DNA from 2 places in the Romboutsia ilealis genome. Region 1 is predicted to be linked to the other one. Evidence: a T-box and tRNA genes for the amino acid it is inferred to sense, from the RefSeq annotation. Region 1 holds a T-box; the other holds one or more tRNA genes.
The links. A T-box is a leader RNA that pairs with one kind of tRNA and senses whether it is charged. The one in region 1 lies ahead of metG (methionine--tRNA ligase), so its partner is inferred to be a tRNA-Met.

Region 1 (3,518 bases):
TTCATTTAATTCTTCAACTTCTTTTTCTATGTCTAATCTTGGGAATAAAGCTTCACCTTTATGAACTTTAGTATTTTCTCCTATAAGTCCGAAAGTCTTAACACTTTCCCAAGTCTTTAAGTTTTCATCAGTTATTCCTAATTGGTCGTATATCTTAACAGCTGTTGCATTCATTATTGGGTTTATTAATGTAGCAACTATTCTTATAGATTCACATAAGTTGTATAAAACTGTGTCTAACTCACCTTTTTTAGCTTCATCTTTAGCTAAAGCCCAAGGCATAGTTTCATCTATATATTTATTAGTTCTTCTTATTAACTTCCAAGCAGATTCTAAAGCTTCATTAAATTGAAGTTTGTTCATTTCTATTTCAAAATTTTCTACTGATAATTTAGCAGTTTCTTTTAAACTTTCATCAAATGCAGTAGCTACATTTGCCATTGGTATTATACCATCATTATATTTTTCAACCATAGAAACAGTTCTACTTACTAAGTTTCCTAAGTCGTTAGCAAGGTCTGAGTTAAGTCTTGTTACAAAGTTTCTATGAGTGTAGTTTCCATCTTGTCCAAATGCAAATTCTCTTAATAAGAAGTATTTTAAAGCATCTACTCCGTATCTTTCTATCATTTGCTCTGGGTAAACTATATTTCCTTTTGATTTACTCATTTTATCATTATCAAATAATATCCAACCATGTCCGTATACTTGTGTTGGCACTTCTTCACCTAATGCCATAAGTATTGCAGGCCATATTATAGTATGGAATCTCATTATTTCTTTACCTACTATATGAACATTAGCTGGCCAGAATTTCTTATAGTCAGCATCATTTTCACTCATATACCCTAAAGCTGTTATATAGTTACATAATGCATCTACCCAAACATATATAACATGTTTCTCGTCAAACGGTACTTTTATACCCCAATCAAAAGTAGTTCTAGTTACACATAAATCTTCTAATCCTTTATCTAAGAAGTTTGCAACCATTTCATTCTTTCTTGATACTGGGAAGCAGAAATTAGGATCAGCAAACAATTCTCTTAATCTATCTTCATATTTAGATAGTTTAAAGAAGTAAGCTTCTTCTTTAGCTATATAAGTCTCTCTTCCACAGTCTGGACATTTATTTCCTTCTAATAATTGAGATTCAGTCCAGAAACTTTCACATGGAGTACAATATCTTCCTTCATATGAACCTTTATATATATCACCTTGTTCATATAACTTAGTAAATATTTTTTGTATTATAACTTTGTGTCTATCTTGAGTAGTTCTTATGAAATCATCATATGATATATCCATAGTATTCCATAATTTCTTTATATCCGCTATCATTCCATCTAGGTATTCTATTTCTGTCATACCCTTTTCTCTAGCAGTCTTTTGTATTTTTTCTCCGTGCTCATCAGTTCCTGTTAAGAACTTTACATCGTATCCGCAGAAACGCTTAAATCTTGCTATTGCATCTGCTGCAACAGTTGTATAAGTATGTCCTATATGTAAGTTACCACTTGGGTAGTATATAGGAGTTGTTACATAAAAACTTGGTTTTGTCATTATACTTCCTCCTCATATGTAGAAATTAATATTAAAAAACTCGCCTCCTATGAATATACATAGGGGCGAGATTATTCGCGGTACCACCCTAATTTATCTATTTAATCATGTATAAGTCATCTACATAAATATTAGATATCTTAGTAGACTATAACGCGTCTAACCGTTTTATCCTAAGGATATTAATCGTTCAGATAAAAAGCTCCAAGACCATCTTCAATAATTCATTTAACGCTAGCTTTCACCTAATCTAGCTCTCTGTAGAAAAAATCCTTATTTACTCTTCTTTTCTCAGCTTTATACATTTCTATATTTTGCTATAATAATATATTTTATACATATTATTATAACTGATTTTTTAAATATCTTAAAATTATTATAGGAAATTTTAAATTTTATGTAAATAGTTTTTTATATCTTAATATCTAATTATATCATACACTAATTCTCTTATACAAACATTATATAACATATAAACACAGATGCTATAACTCCTACTACATGACTTATCATTGCGCAAGTTAATGTATGTCTAGTATTTTTTATCTTTAAACTACCATAATAAATTGCCATAGTGTAAAATATTGTTTCAGATGCTCCTACTATTGTAGACCCCATTTTCTCAATAATAGTATCTACTCCTACTCGTTGTGCAAGTTCTGTATACATTCCTAAAGCTCCACTACCAGATAATGGCTTAACTATTATTAATCCTATTAATTCCTTTGGTATACTCATTAAATTTGCTATAGGCTTAAATATGAATTCAAGGGCTTCTATACCTCCACCTGTTTTAAATACTCCTATAGCTAAAAATATTCCTATTATGTACGGTGTTATAGACCATGCTGATTTTAGTCCATCAACTGCGCCTTTTACAAAACTATCATATATATCTATCTTTTTAGATTTTCCGTAAATTACTATGTAAAGTATTATAAGTGGTACTAATATATTAGAAAATAACTCCATTATCTTTTCCTCCCTTGTAGCAGTTTACATGATATAACAGCTATTATGGTAGACATTGTTGTTGCAAATAATGTTGTAAATATAATATCACTTGGGTTTTGAGCTCCTAAATCTAACCTAATTTTAAGCATTGTAAATGGTATTATCTGAATTGAAGATATATTTATAACTAAAAACATAATCATATCATTCGTGGCTGTATCTTTTTTATTATTTAAAGTCTGTAATTCTTCCATGGCTTTTAATCCAAAAGCAGTTGCACCATTCCCTGCTCCAACCATATTAAGTGCCATGTTCATAACCATATAAGACATTGCCTTATGCCCCTTAGGTATGGATGGAAATAATCTTCTCATTATAGGATTTAATTTTTTTCCTATTTTATCTATTAATCCTGAATCTTTAGCTATGTTCATTATTCCCATCCAAAGAGCCATTACTCCAGCTAAACTTATTGCAAACTCTACACCTTTTGAAGCTTCATTTAATATAACTTTATTTAATTCCCCTAAGTTATTAGTTATTATACTTCCTACTATCCCTATAGAAATCATGTAAAACCAAATTTTTCCCATTGAAATCCCCCCTTCTTAATAATTTTATGAAGCTTGTGTTCTACTTTATACTTGAAACTTCTACTATATTATGTTTTAGTATAATTATGGGGTTTTTATAATTTTTTAACATTAAGGAGAGATACAATGAGAAATTTAACACTTCTTACGGACTTATATCAGCTTACAATGTTAAACGGATATTTTGAAAAAAACATTCATGAGGATATGGTTATCTTTGATATGTTCTTTAGAAAAAATGCGTGTAATGGCGGATATACTATCGTATGTGGTATAGAACAATTTGTGGAGTATATAAATAACATTCATTTTTCAGAAGATGATTTAGCTTATTTAAAAAGTTTAAACCTATTTTCTGATAAATTCTTAACATTTTTAAAGGATTTTAAATTTACAGGGGATATATAT
Region 2 (3,518 bases), 1.2 Mb from region 1:
CCCTGGTTAAAGCTTGATTTATCTAACTTAATCTTCATATTGTCTCCCTCCTAGAATTTGTTAAATAAATATTAACATCTGATTAACTTTTTAGTCTGTGATAAATATCACACTATGTTAAATTTTTGTCTTTTTATATAACAAAAAGTACCTTATTTTAGGTACTTAGTTTTAGTTTATTATTAAGTTGATTTAAAATAACTTGAAAGTTCATCTTTCTTTATATATACTTTTTTACCTTCTATTTTTACTAAGTTCTCATCTTGAAGTATTTTCATTGCTCTTGATAAACTTTCTCTTTTACAACCTAACATATCTGCTATATATGTAATTGTTAAATTAACATTTAATAGTGTCCATTCGCCCTTACATACACCAAACTCTTTTCCAATTCTATAAAGCTTTGCTGCTAACTTTTTGTCAATCCTTATTGATATTGAGTTTTTAAGCTGTCTATATAACCTTCTATTTGTATTTTGAGTATGAACTAATATGTTCTTAGTTAAAGCAAAATCATCTTCCATAACTTTAATAAAGTCTTTTGCTCTACATTCAAGTATTATAGACTTTTCAAAAGCTTCACAAGAAACTGTAGTAGTTTTTGATTTATCAAAACTTACTTCATTTATCATTTCACCATTTCTAAGTATGAATATTGCTTTTCTTTCTCCATTCTCATTCATCTTAAAAATTGATATCTTTCCAGTTTTTAAAAAATATACTTTATCAACTATATCTCTTTCATTAAATAATATTTCTTTTCTAGAAAGCTGTCTTTCTTTAAGGATTTTTTTTAGCTCTATTTTACTACTTTCTTTTATATCCTTAAATACCTCTATATTGTTCATATGTACACCTTTACTTTTTATATAAATTTCTATGTATTTTAGATTTATCAAATCTATCTATAAATACATTTTCTTCTTCACTATATCCTATAGGTACTATTGCATATGGCACTAATTTTTCAGGTAAATTTAAAGTTTCTCTTACTTTGTTGACTACTTTATTCTTTGGAAATACTCCTACCCAGCAAGATGCTAAACCTTGATTAGTTGCTTCTAACATTAAATTTTGAGTACTTGCACCTAAATCTTGTATCCACTTACCAGGTTTTATAAATTTATCTTTGTTTCCTAATACTACTATACAAATATTTGCATATTTTATATGTCTTGCTCTATGTTGACACTTTGATAATTTTTCTAAAACTTCATTATCATCTACAACTACAAATTCCCATGGACATGCACCTTTAGATGATGGTGCTTGCATTGCTGCTCTTAGAATTTCTTCTATTTTTTCTTCTTCCACTTTTTTATTTATATAAGTTCTTATTGATCTTCTTATTTTTATAGCTTCTAACATAACATCCTCCAAATTATATACATTTGCATAGCTAATACCATATTCAATTTTCATTTTATCAAATTTTGTATTTTTTACCAATATATGTTTAGCTAATTTTTATAAGTGTAATATATATCACATTTAAAGTATTTTTATTTATAATTTTATTCTTAATATAAAAAACTCTTATACCAAAAGATATAAGAGTTATATGCTTGTAATTGGTTGCGGAGGCAGGACTCGAACCTGCGACCTTTGGGTTATGAGCCCAACGAGCTGCCAACTGCTCCACTCCGCGATGTAATATATAATATATTTAATACTGTCTTTAATATATTATATATCAACTACATTAAAAATATTCATATTTTTTATATTCTTTTTAATAATTTTAACTACTCATATTAATTTAGTTTTATTTTCAGAATACATTAATTATAATATCTTATCTAAAAACTGTTTAGTACTTAAAATTATATTAAATATAGTTTAATATATAAAAAATTCGCTACGCTCATGTCGCCAACGATATGACACTCGCTACCGCTTCGGTCAGATCCGTTGCTCAAAATGTCCCTTGGTTATAAAAACCAAGAGACGAAATTTTCAGTAATGGTCTATTTTGATTCTGATCTTGTTGATTGTGCTAATTCATATTTTGCTAACCAAGCTTTTCTTTCAGCTTTTAATCTAGATGCTAAAACCTTGTATTCCTCTTCTGTATAGTAATTTCTTGGGTTATATTTTTCTATATCTATACCATTAACTTGTACTGGCACTTCATATCCCCATTCTTCATCTTCTACCCAATTAATAGTGTCTCTTGCTATTTCTTTCATTATAGTTGTTGATACTTTTATGCTTAATTTTTCACCTTTAAAGTCACCTTTAGCGCCAACACTACCTGTATTTAATATATAACATTCCATATCAGGATTGTTTTGTAGTATTTCTTTAAGTCTTAATCCCTCTTCTATTTCAGGTCCCATTATAAATGGATTAGTTCCGACACATCTTTTTGATTGACCAGCTTTTGTTGGATCTCCTGCTGAAGTTTCTATAGATTCACCTAACATAAATGCTTCTAAAGCTTGATCTGGATTTAATTTAACTACTGGAGGTACTATATCATTTCTTCTAGTTATAAATATTATTTTATTTGCTTTTTCTAAGTCTATAGTATCATCAGTATTTGGTACTTCACTTCTTAATATTATACCTCTACCATTTGAAGTTAAGCTTACATCATCAAAATCAACTTTTCCATCATCATAAACTTTTACATTTTCAAGGATCGCTCTATCTGTTGTAGCTGCTTTATATAATACACCTTGTTGTTCTGGATTTAGTCCTTCAGTTTTTATAAAGAATCCAGTTTCTGTTCCTACACAATATCCATTTTCGTCCATAAATATAACATCATCTTGTCTAACGATAGATTTTTCTTCACCAGTTAAACCATGGTCATGTATAGTTAAAGTTGTTTTTCCTGTTCCACTAAGGCCAAACATTATAAATCCAACATCTTTTAACTCATGATTTTTGTCATAAACTCTAAGAAGCTTACTTCCTGCATGGAATCCTAGTCCTCCTTCTTCTTTAACTTTATACATAGCCATTCTTAAGAAAGATTTCTTAGCTTCACCAAAATAGTCACTTCCTAATATTAAAGTTAATCCTGTTTCAGGATAAGCTATCATTATTCTTTCTGGCCATTCAGGGATATATATACTTAAAAGATCTGGATTTTCAGGATTTGATGATGGTTGTAATGTGTTATTCCACATATATGCTATTCTAGCGTATTCTTTAGATATATATAATCTACAATTATATGAAAACTTATCTCCCATACCCATTTGACGATCTACTCTTATTACATCTTTATCTTTTACATATTCAATAACTTTTTGTAGTATTTTATCTGCATCTTCTTGACTTATTTCTTTTTGGTCAACACCAACTTCTATTTCATCAACTATATAAGTATTTTTAGCACTTCTATTTCTAACTTCAGTTACATAACTTGCACTATTAAATTCAGTTGTTTTTTCCATTGGTTTTGCTAAGTTTCTTAATTCTTGTTCTGTAGGATTTGATATTACATTTTTAAATAATTGATCATTAAATTTTTTTAATTCATGCATTGTATATTCCCCTCTCTATTT

Region 2: it encodes a tRNA-Met, which carries the amino acid that the T-box ahead of metG (methionine--tRNA ligase) is inferred to sense. The anticodon was not compared.

Annotation. Positions count from the first base shown of each region.
Region 1 covers NZ_LN555523.1:13,844-17,361, reverse strand. Annotated here, with positions in the region: gene metG (methionine--tRNA ligase) at 1-1,563, opposite strand, end outside; T-box leader at 1,622-1,865, opposite strand; gene CRIB_RS00085 (spore maturation protein) at 2,014-2,535, opposite strand; gene CRIB_RS00080 (nucleoside recognition domain-containing protein) at 2,535-3,110, opposite strand; gene CRIB_RS00075 (nicotinate phosphoribosyltransferase) at 3,237-3,518, shown strand, end outside.
Region 2 covers NZ_LN555523.1:1,229,186-1,232,703, forward strand. Annotated here, with positions in the region: gene asrA (anaerobic sulfite reductase subunit AsrA) at 1-38, opposite strand, end outside; gene CRIB_RS05775 (Crp/Fnr family transcriptional regulator) at 183-848, opposite strand; gene CRIB_RS05780 (nitroreductase family protein) at 859-1,368, opposite strand; tRNA gene CRIB_RS05785 (tRNA-Met) at 1,573-1,648, opposite strand; gene CRIB_RS05790 (phosphoenolpyruvate carboxykinase (ATP)) at 1,968-3,497, opposite strand.